2 regions of the Janibacter melonis genome follow, and region 2 is predicted to be linked to the other one. Evidence: riboswitches for the same ligand, from Rfam matches in the RefSeq annotation. Region 2 holds a riboswitch; the other holds the start of a gene.
What was found. Region 2 has a riboswitch for cobalamin ahead of EEW87_RS14080 (FecCD family ABC transporter permease). Riboswitches for the same ligand answer to the same signal wherever they lie in the genome.
Positions count from the first base shown of each region.

Region 1 (5,147 bases), 1.7 Mb from region 2:
CTCGGACAGCCGGCGCTTGATCTCGGCCCACCCCTCACGGGCGTCGGCGGCGTGGTCCTCCTCGGAGCCCGCCTTGCGCGACCACGACCAGCCCGAGCCCATCTTGTGCCACTCGACCGGGCCCCCTTCGCCGGTCTGCTCGTGGAGCCGGCCGAGCGCCGCGAAGGCCTCCTCCTCGCCGATCCGCCACTTCGCCGACTTGACGAACTGGAAGACCCCGATCGACCAGCCCTGGTTCCACCCGCGCAGGGCGAGCCCGAAGGCGGCGGTCGACTTGCCCTTGCCGGACCCGCCGTGGACGACGACGAGGGGCGAGGTGCGGCGCTGACGGGTGGTCAGGCCGTCGGCCGGGGTGACGGGGGTGCGTCCCTGCGCCATCAGGCGGCGCTCCGGCCGGTGCGCCCGGTGCCCGTGCGGTCGGTGACGATCTCGACGAGACCGCTCGCGGCGACCTGCTCGAGCGCGATGTGCTCGGCGCCCATGCGGCGGGCGAGGTCGGCGGCCAGACCCATCCGGAAGCGGCCGGACTCGCAGTCGACAACGACGGTCTGCGCGGTCGGCACGGCGCGCGACCAGCCGTCGGCGACGACCCGGGCGCGGGCGAGGGCATCCGCCCCGGCGGTGGCCCGGCCGTCGGTGACGACGACGACGAGCGCGCGCTGGTGGCGGTCGCGGACCTGCTCGCGGGCGACGACCCGGGCGACCTGGGTCAGGCCCTCGGCGAGCGGGGTGCGCCCGCCGTGGGGCAGCTGCGCGAGCCGCGCGGCGGCGGCGTCGACGGACGAGGTGGGCGGCAGGGCGACCTCGGCCTGCGCGCCCCGGAAGGTCACCAGACCCACCCGGTCGCGGCGCTGGTAGGCGTCGAGGAGCAGCGAGAGCACGGCCGTCTTGACCTCGCCCATCCGGCGTCGGGCGGCCATCGAGCCGGAGGCGTCGACGGCGAGGAGCACGAGGTTGGCCTCGCGCCCGCGGGTCACGGCGTGGCGCAGGTCGTCACCGGTGACGCGGGCCGGCCCGGTGCGGGCGGCCCGTCGTGCGGCGGAGGCGCGCAGCGTCGCGGTGAGGTGCACGGGCGCGCCCGCCGGCTCCTGGCCGGCCGGGTGCGTGCCGACGACCCGGCCGCGCGGGGTGAGGGCGGGGGAGCGGCGGCCCGAGGGACCGGACCCGACGCCGGCGAGCTCGAGGCGGCGGGCGCGGTAGGGCGCCTGGGCGCTCGCGGTCCCGACCGGTGCGGCAGCAGCGCCGGTGGGCGGGGTGTCGTCCGTCGCTGGGGCCGGCTCGTCCTGAACGCCGTGGTCCTCGGCGCTCGCCTCGGGAGCGCTGTCGGCGCGCCCGCTCGGCGGGGTGTCGTCGGACCCGTCGGGGGTGGGGGGCGGCCCGCCGGTGGTCCGGCCGTCGCCGTCGCGCTGCTCGTCGTCGGGCCGGCCGCCGTCGGGCTGCTCGTCGGGGCCGTCCTCGGGCTCGTCGCCGCCGGGCGGGTCGTCCTCCGGCTCCTCGTCGAGGAGCCGGTCGAGGAGGTCCTCGTCGAGACCGGGCGCGTCGAAGGGGGAGCGCCGGCGGCGGTGCGGCAGGGCGAGCAGGGCCGCGGCACGGATGTCCTCGCGGGTCACGTGCGTGCGTCCTTGCCAGGCCGCGTGGGCGACCGCCGTGCGAGCGGTGACGATGTCGGCGCGCAGGCCGTCGACGTCGAAGCCGGCACACACCCGTGCGACGGTGCGCAGCGTCCGCTCGTCGAGGACCACCTCGCGCACGCCGGCGCGGGCGGCGGCGATGCGCTCGGTGAGCTCGACCTCGGAGCGCTCGTAGCCGGCGGCGAAGCCGACCGGGTCGGCGTCGGCGGCGAGCCGGCGACGCACGACCTCGGCCCGCTCACGGGGGTCGCGGCTCGCGGCGACGTGCACGGTGAGCCCGAAGCGGTCGAGCAGCTGCGGGCGCAGCTCGCCCTCCTCGGGGTTCATCGTGCCGACGAGGGTGATCCGGGCGGGGTGGGAGATCGAGACCCCGTCGCGCTCGACGGTGTTGCGGCCCATCGCGGCGGCGTCGAGCAGGACGTCGACGAGGTGGTCGTGCAGGAGGTTGACCTCGTCGACGTAGAGGATCCCGCGGTGCGCCTCGGCGAGCAGACCGGGCTGGTAGGCGGCCTCGCCCTCTCCGAGCGCGCGACGCAGGTCCAGCGAGCCGACGACGCGGTCCTCGGTGGCGCCGACGGGGAGCTCGACGAGACGGGCGGGTCGGGTCGTGCCGGGTCCGTCGTGGGGGCCGTCCGGGCAGTCCTCGGCACGGTCGGGGTCGCACCCGAAGCGGCAGCCGAGCGCGACGTGCTGCTCGGGCAGGACGGCCGCGAGGGCGCGGACGGCGGTCGACTTCGCGGTGCCCTTCTCCCCGCGCACGAGCACCCCTCCGATCTCCGGGGAGATCGCGCTGAGGAGCAGGGCGGTCGTCAGCTCGTCGGCGCCGACGAGGGCGGTGAAGGGGTAGGTCGGGGTGCGCTGGCCAAGAGCCGTCACGGCTGCCTCCTGGCGAGTGTCCACGCTCGCCGGTCGATGACGTCGCCGCGGGTGACGGTGACGGGTGCAGACCGAGTGTCTGGCTCGGGCCCAGAGGGCCGTGACAGTGGCGGGACCGCTCCGGATTCGCACCGGATTCCTCGGTTGGCTGCGCCGGGCGCGATCCTCTCACAACCGCGAAGGGGCCTAGGGTGGGCGACCGTGATCGAGGTCGTGGGTGTCGGTGACGACGGGTGGGACGGCCTGGACGGGGCGCGTCGCCGCCTCGTCGCGGGTGCGTCGACCCTCATCGGCGGGCGCCGCCACCTCGACCTCCTGGCTCCCCACGCACCCGGCGCCGAGCTCGTCACCTGGCCGAGCCCCCTTCGCGCCGGTCTGCCCGAGCTCCTGCGGGCGACGGGCGACGCCGTCGCCCTCGCGAGCGGCGACCCGCTGCGCTCCGGCATCGCGACGACGCTGGTCGACCTGCTCGGGGCCGACGCCGTGCGGGTCCACCCGGCGGTGGGCAGCGACGCCCTCGCGCGGGCGCGCCAGGGCTGGTCCGCGGAGAGCGCGACGGTCGTCACGGCGGTCGGGCGCGACCTGCGCGCGGTCCTGCCCCATCTCGCCCCCGCCGCCCGGCTCGTCGTCCTCTGCTCCGACGGCGCCGACCCCGCGCGTCTCGGCGCCCTGCTCGCGGAGAGCGGCTGGGGCGCGAGCACGCTCACCGCACGTTGGCACCTCGGCGGGCCGGACGAGGGAGCCCGCAGCGAGCGGGCCGACGCCTTCGCCGGTCGGACCGACGACCTCGTGCTCTGCTGCGTCGAGGTGCGCGCCGACGACCCCGCCGCGGTCTCGCCGACCGCGGGACCCGTGCCCGGTCGCCCCGAGGACTTCATCGCCCACGACGGCCAGCTGACCAAGCGTGACGTGCGGGCCTCGGCCCTGGCCCGGCTGCGCCCCACCGCCGGTGCCCACCTGTGGGACCTCGGTGCCGGCAACGGCTCGGTCGCCCTCGAGTGGTGCCTCGCCGCGGAGCGGACGAGCGCGACCTGCGTCGAGCGCGACCCCACCCGAGCCCAGCGCATCCGCGACAACGCCGCCGCCCTCGGGCTGGCCGGGCGCGTCGAGGTCGTCGTCGGCGACACGACGACTACCGATCTCACCCCCTTCGCCGCTCCCGACGCCGTCTTCGTCGGCGGCGGGCTCGACGAGGACGTCCTCGAGCGGTCGTGGCAGGCGCTGCCCGTCGGCGGGCGGCTCGTCGCGCACGCCGTGACCCTCGAGGGCGAGGGCGCGCTCGTCGCCACCCACGGCCGTACCGGCGGCGAGCTCACCCGGGTGAGCGTCGAGCGGGCCGTCCCGCTCGGTCGCTACCTGTCGTGGACGCCCGCCCGCGCCGTCGTCCAGCTCGCCGTCACCCGACCCCACGGAGCGTCATGACCGTCCACTTCATCGGTGCCGGCCCCGGGGCCGCCGACCTGCTCACGCTGCGGGCGACCCGGCTCCTCGCGCAGAGCCGGCTGTGCCTCTACGCGGGCAGCTATCTCGACGCCGCCGTGCTCGAGCACTGCCCCGACGACGCGCGTCTCGTCGACACCCAGGACCTCGACCTCGACGCGATCGTCGCCGAGGTCGTCGCGGCGCACGGGCGCGGCGAGGACGTCGCCCGGCTGTGCTCCGGAGACCCGTCCGTCTACTCGGCGCTCGCCGAGCAGACCCGCCGCCTCGACGCCGCGGGCGTGCCGTGGGACGTCACGCCCGGGGTCGCGGCCTACGCGGCGACCGCCGCCCGGATCGGGCGCGAGCTCACGGTGCCCGAGGTCGCGCAGTCGGTCGTGCTCACCCGCGCCCAGCGCGACTCGACGGCGATGCCGACGGGCGAGAGCCTTGAGGCCTTCGCCGCGACCGGCGCGACCCTCGCGCTCCACCTCGCCGTGCGGCGGGTGCGCGAGCTCGCGCAGCGCTGCGCGGTGCACTACGGCGAGGACTGCCCCGCCGTCGTCGCCTACCGCGTCGAGCAGCCCGAGGAGCTCGTGCTGCACGGGACTCTCACCGACATCGCCGACCAGGTCGAGGCGCACGACATCCGCCAGGCCGCGGTCGTCCTCGTCGGGTGGGCCCTGCGGGCCGAGGGCTTCGTCGAGTCGCACCTCTACTCGCGGCTGCGCGCGGCCGGCCCCTCCGCCGCGGCCCGGGCGGCCGAGGACGGCGGCCTCCGCTGACCCCTTCGCCCCCGAGTCCCACCCGCCCCACCCGCCCCAGAGTCCCACCCGCCCCAGGTTTCTCGGGTGACCCGATAAACCCCCGCTGAGCATGAGTACGAGACTCCTGCTCACCAGGGGTAACTCTTGCTGAGCGCCCCGCGCGCGGGTCGGCACGGGGCTCGGGGCAGGATGACCCCCGCCCCGCCACCCACCCGAGGACCGTGAGTTGAACCGCCTGCTGCGCACCGCCTGGACCGTCACGACCGCCCGGCGTCGCGGACCCGTCGGCCCGGGGGAGCACGCCGTCCTGCCGCTGCGGGTGCTGCTCAACGACATCGACCTCGCCGGGCACATGAACAACGGCGTCTACCTCTCGATCGCCGACCTCGGCCGGCTCGACCTCGCCGTGCGCTCGGGGTGGGCGCGCGCGCAGCTGCGGCACCGCCTCTCGCCG
Region 1 is NZ_CP044548.2:1,264,055-1,269,201, reverse strand. It holds gene cobO (cob(I)yrinic acid a,c-diamide adenosyltransferase) at 1-378, opposite strand, end outside; gene EEW87_RS05965 (VWA domain-containing protein) at 378-2,507, opposite strand; cobalamin riboswitch at 2,560-2,690, opposite strand; gene cbiE (precorrin-6y C5,15-methyltransferase (decarboxylating) subunit CbiE) at 2,709-3,929, shown strand; gene EEW87_RS05955 (cobalt-precorrin-4/precorrin-4 C(11)-methyltransferase) at 3,926-4,711, shown strand; gene EEW87_RS05950 (thioesterase family protein) at 4,920-5,147, shown strand, end outside.
Region 1: it holds a riboswitch for cobalamin, as region 2 does, so the genes downstream of both, EEW87_RS05965 (VWA domain-containing protein) here and EEW87_RS14080 (FecCD family ABC transporter permease) in region 2, are expected to answer to the same signal.

Region 2 (5,147 bases):
GAGACGCTTGAGGTAGGCGTCCTTGTCGGCGGCGTATCCGGCCACGGCGGTCTCCCTTCGTCCCCTCGAAGATACCCCCAAGGGGTATGAAGGACAAGCCCCAGGCAGTTACTGGATGAAGCGGAAGAGCGGGCTCGAGGGGCGGATGCGCTCGATGCGCACCGGCGAGGCCTCCATCCGGCGCAGGAGGGGGTCGAGGTCCTCCGGGGCACCGAGCTCGACGCCGACGAGGGCCGGCCCGGTCTCGCGGTTGCTGCGCTTGACGTACTCGAAGAGCGCGATGTCGTCGTCGGGCCCGAGGACCTCGTCGAGGAAGCGGCGCAGCGCGCCGGGCTCCTGCGGGAAGTCGACGAGGAAGTAGTGCTTGCGCCCCTGGTGCACGAGCGCCTTCTCGACGACCTCGGCGTAGCGCGAGACGTCGTTGTTGCCCCCGGAGACGACGGCGACGACCGTGCTGCCCGGTGCGATCCCGAGCTCGTCGAGGTCGATCGCGGCGAGGGCCGCGGTGGCCAGCGACCCCGCGGGCTCGGTGACGATGCCCTCGGTCTGGTAGAGCGCGAGCATCTCGACGGCGACCGCGCCCTCGGCGATGGAGTGCACCGGCGCGTCCGTGGCCGAGACGGCTGCGTAGGTGAGCGCGCCGACCTCGCGCACCGCGGCGCCGTCGACGAAGGGGTCGACGTCACCGATCGCGACCGGGCGGCCCGCCTCGAGCGCGGCCGACATCGACGCCGCCCCGGAGGGCTCGATGCCGACGACCCTCGTCGCGGGGTGGTGCTCGGCGAACCACGTCGCCATCCCGCCGAGCAGCCCGCCCCCGCCGACGGGGACGAGGACGACGTCGGGGGCCCTGCCGAGCTGCTCGACGACCTCGCGGGCGACCGTGCCCTGACCGGCCATCGTGTCGACGTGGTCGAAGGCGGGCACGACCGTCGCCCCGCTCTCGCGGGCATGACGAAGGGCGGAGGCCGCCGCGTCGTCGTAGACGTCGCCGCCGACGACGACCTCGACGTGCTCGCCACCGAGGGCGGCGACGCGGTCGCGCTTCTGGCGGGGGGTGGTGCGCGGCAGGTAGATCCGGGCCTGCACGCCGAGGCGGGCGCAGGCGTACGCGACGCCCTGGGCATGGTTGCCCGCGGAGGCCGCGACGACCCCCTTCGCCCGTTGCTCGGGGGAGAGGCGCGCGATGAGGGTGTAGGCGCCGCGGAGCTTGTAGCTGCGCACCGGCTGGAGGTCCTCGCGCTTGAGGAGCACGTGCGCGCCGGTGGCGGTGCTGTGCCGGGCGGAGGGCTGGAGCGGGGTGGGGTCGAGGAGGTCGTGCAGCAGGACCGCGGCCGCCTCGACGTCCTCCGCGCGGATCGGAGAGCTCACGCTCGCAGGCTAGACCTCGTCGCCGGCGCCGTGCTGCGAGGTCCGCGCTGCGTCGCGTAGTGTCGGCACCGAGTCAGACGCACACCAGTGCAGAGGGAATCCGGTGAGAGTCCGGAGCTGTCGCGCAGCGGTATGGGTGACTGACGGGGTGAGATCCACTGGGCCACGAGGCCTGGGAAGGGACCCCGTCGGGACGACCCCGAGTCCGAAGACCTGCTGACTCGCTGGACCCCGACAGGGCCTCGCGATCCGGGCCCCCGACGCACCTGGAGACCCCCGTGTCCCACGACCGCCCCGGCGGCCGGCGGCTGCCCGTCATGCCGCTGCTGCTCGTCCTGCTCGTCCTCACCGTCGTCAGCGGCGTCGTCTCGCTCGGTCTGGGCTCCGAGCCGCTGCCGCTGCACGGGGTCGTCGACGTCCTGCGCGCCCGGGTCGTCGGCGCGGCGGGCCCGGACCCCGCCCTCGACACCATCGTGTGGGAGCTGCGCGCACCGCGCGCCGTCATGGCGATGGTCGTCGGTGCCGGCCTGGCGGTCGCCGGAGCGTGCATGCAGACGCTCGTGCGCAACCCGCTCGCCGACCCCTACCTCCTCGGGGTCTCGGCCGGGGCCGGTGTCGGTGCCACCCTCGTCATCCTCCTCGGTGCGCTCGCCGGGCTCGGGGTGTGGGCGCTCTCGCTCGGCGCGCTCGGCGGGGCTCTCGTCGCGACCGCCCTCGTCCTCGGCATCTCCCTGGCCCAGGGCGGGATCACCCCCCTTCGCCTCGTGCTCACCGGTGTCGTCATGTCGGCGGCCTTCTCCTCCGTCTCGAGCCTGCTCGTCTTCCTCAGCGCAGACCCGCGGGCGACGCAGTCCGTGCTCTTCTGGCTGCTCGGCAGCCTCTCCGGGTCGGTGTGGCAGCAGGTGCTCCCGCCCCTGCTCGTCGTCGTCGTGTCCGGCGTCGTCCTCCTCGCGCTGCACCGCTGGCTCGACGCGCTGGCTGCCGGACCCGACGTCGCGGGCGGTCTGGGCGTCCCGGTCCGAGAGCTGCGGCTCGCCCTCTTCGTCCTCGTCTCGGTCCTCGTGGGGGTGCTCGTCGCCGTCTCCGGCGGCATCGGCTTCGTCGGGCTCGTCGTCCCGCACATCGCCCGCATCCTCGTCGGCGCGCGGCACCGCTACGTGCTGCCGGTCGCAGCCGCCGGCGGCGCGCTCTTCCTGCTCTGGGTCGACGTCGCGGCGCGGACCGTCGTGCGCCCGCAGGAGATCCCGCTGAGCGTCGTCACCGGTCTCGTCGGGGCGCCGATCTTCCTCGTCCTGCTCGGCAGACGGCACTACTCGTACTCGGGGGGCGCCGGATGACCCACCTGTCCACGACCGGGCTCGCCGTCGAGATCGGTGGGCGCACGATCGTCTCCGGTGTCGACCTCGACGTGCCGCCCGGGTCGATGCTGGCCCTCGTCGGCCGCAACGGCAGCGGCAAGTCCACCCTCATCAGGTCGCTCGTCGGCCTGCGACCCCCGGCCGCCGGCACGGTGCACGTGGACGGGGTCGACCTCGCGCGCCTGTCGTCGCGACGGCGGGCCACCCGGGTGGCCTACGTCGCGCAGGAGGACGGTCCTCCCGAGGACCTCCTCGTCGGCGAGATGGTCGCGATGGGGCGCACACCGCACCGACCGCCGTGGGCCGTCGACGAGCGCTCCGAGCGCGAGCTCGTGCTCGAGGCGCTGCGTCATGTCGGCATGGCCGCGAAGGTCGACCGCCCGTGCCAGCACCTCTCCGGGGGCGAGCGGCGCCGGGTGATGCTCGCCCGCGGCATCGCCCAGGGGTGCGACCTGCTCGTCCTCGACGAGCCGACCAACCACCTCGACGTGCACCACCAGGACCAGCTGCTCCAGACGGTACGTCGCCTGGGGTGCACGGTCGTCGCCGCGGTCCACGACCTCTCGCTCGCGGCCGCCCACTTCGACGCCGTCGCCGTGCTCCACGACGGCGCCGTCCACGCCCTGGGGCGTCCCCGCGACGTCCTCACCCCCGAGCTCGTGCGCGACGTCTTCGACGTCGGCGCCCGCCATCTCACCGACCCGGTCACCGGCCGGGTCCACCTCGTCCTCGGTGCCGGCGCCCCGCCGGTGCCCGCTCCTCGAGAGGCAGTCCTGTGACCCCCCTTCGCCCCGCCCGAGCCGCCCAGGCCCTGTCCGCCGCCGTCCTGCTCGGCTCTCTCCTCGTCGGGTGCGGATCCGCGACGTCGACGGCCCGCAGCAGCGCGGCCGGCGCCGGCGAGGTGACGGTGTCGACGTGCGGTGAGGACGTGCGCTTCCCCTCGCCCGCGCAGCGGATGTACGTCGCCGGCGACGGCAACCTGCTCGCGATGGTGCTCGCCGTCGGGGCACAGGACCAGGTCGCCGGGGCGAGCGGCACGACGGACACGGCGCAGGCCCTCTCGCGGGTCTACGGGTCCGACGTCGTCGACGGCATCCCCGTCGCCACCCGCGACCAGCCGACGATGGAGAACGTCCTCGCCCAGCGGCCCGACGTCATGCTCGCCGGGTGGAGCTACGGCTACACCGAGGAGCGCCGGCTCACGCCCGAGCTGCTGAGCGGCCGGGGGATCGCGCCGTACGTGCTGTCGGAGAGCTGCCGGCAGGAGGACGGCGCGCGCGGCACGATGCCGCCGTGGGAGGCCCTGTCGGCCGACATCGAGGCGGTCGGGGCGATCACCGGGCACGTCGACGAGGCGGCCGAGGTCGACGCCGACATCACGCGCCGCCGTGAGGCGCTGGAGGCGGCGCCCCAGGCGGCCGAGCGCCCCACGGTCTTCCTCTTCGACTCGGGCACGAAGGAGATCTTCACCTCAGGAGCCTTCGGCGGGCCGCAGGCGATCATCGAGGCAGCGGGGGCGAAGAACGCCACGGCCGACGTCGACGACACGTGGACGACGGTGTCGTGGGAGCGGCTCGTGCGCTCGTCGCCGGACTTCATCGCCTTCGTCGACTACGACGGGCAGACCTTCGAGCAGAAGGTCGAGGTGCTGCGGACCAACCCGGCGACGAAGGACCTCCCCGCGGTGCGCGAGGAGCGCTTCCTCAACCTGCCGATCCCGGCGTGGACGAGCAGCCCGCTCAACATCGACGCGGCGGAGGCGCTGCGCGCCGAGCTCGAGGAGCACGACCTCGTGCCGGCGAGCGGGATCACCCCCGAGCACGACCTCGAGCCGTGACGCGACCGACGCCCCGTGACCACGTGGTCCACGGGGCGTCGGCCGCCTGGGGGGAGGTTCTTACAGCAGCCCGTGCTCGACGAGCTCGTCCTGCGACATCAGCCGGGAGCGGATGAGGAAGCGCACCCCCTCGGGGGCCTCGACGGAGAAGCCGGACCCCCGTCCCGGCACGACGTCGACGGTGAGATGGGTGTGCTTCCAGTACTCGTACTGGCTCACGCTCATCCAGAACTCGACCGGTGTCGCCGACCCCACCTCGAGCGTGCCGAGGAGGATGTCGGCCTCGCTGGTGATGAAGTCACCCACGGGGTAGCACATCGGCGAGGACCCGTCGCAGCAGCCGCCGGACTGGTGGAACATCAGCGGCCCATGAATGCGCTCGAGGCGCTCGATCAGCTCGACCGCGGCGGGCGTGATGTCGACCTTGTCCGAGGGCATGGCTTAGAAGAAACCGAGCTTGTCGGGGCTGTAGCTGACGAGGAGGTTCTTCGTCTGCTGGTAGTGGTCGAGCATCATCTTGTGGTTCTCGCGCCCGATGCCGGACTGCTTGTAGCCACCGAAGGCGGCGTGCGCCGGGTACT
Region 2 is NZ_CP044548.2:2,932,750-2,937,896, forward strand. It holds gene EEW87_RS14070 (metal-sensitive transcriptional regulator) at 1-45, opposite strand, end outside; gene ilvA (threonine ammonia-lyase IlvA) at 109-1,371, opposite strand; cobalamin riboswitch at 1,429-1,606, shown strand; gene EEW87_RS14080 (FecCD family ABC transporter permease) at 1,650-2,708, shown strand; gene EEW87_RS14085 (ABC transporter ATP-binding protein) at 2,705-3,508, shown strand; gene EEW87_RS14090 (ABC transporter substrate-binding protein) at 3,505-4,566, shown strand; gene EEW87_RS14095 (DUF779 domain-containing protein) at 4,627-5,004, opposite strand; gene adh (aldehyde dehydrogenase) at 5,008-5,147, opposite strand, start outside.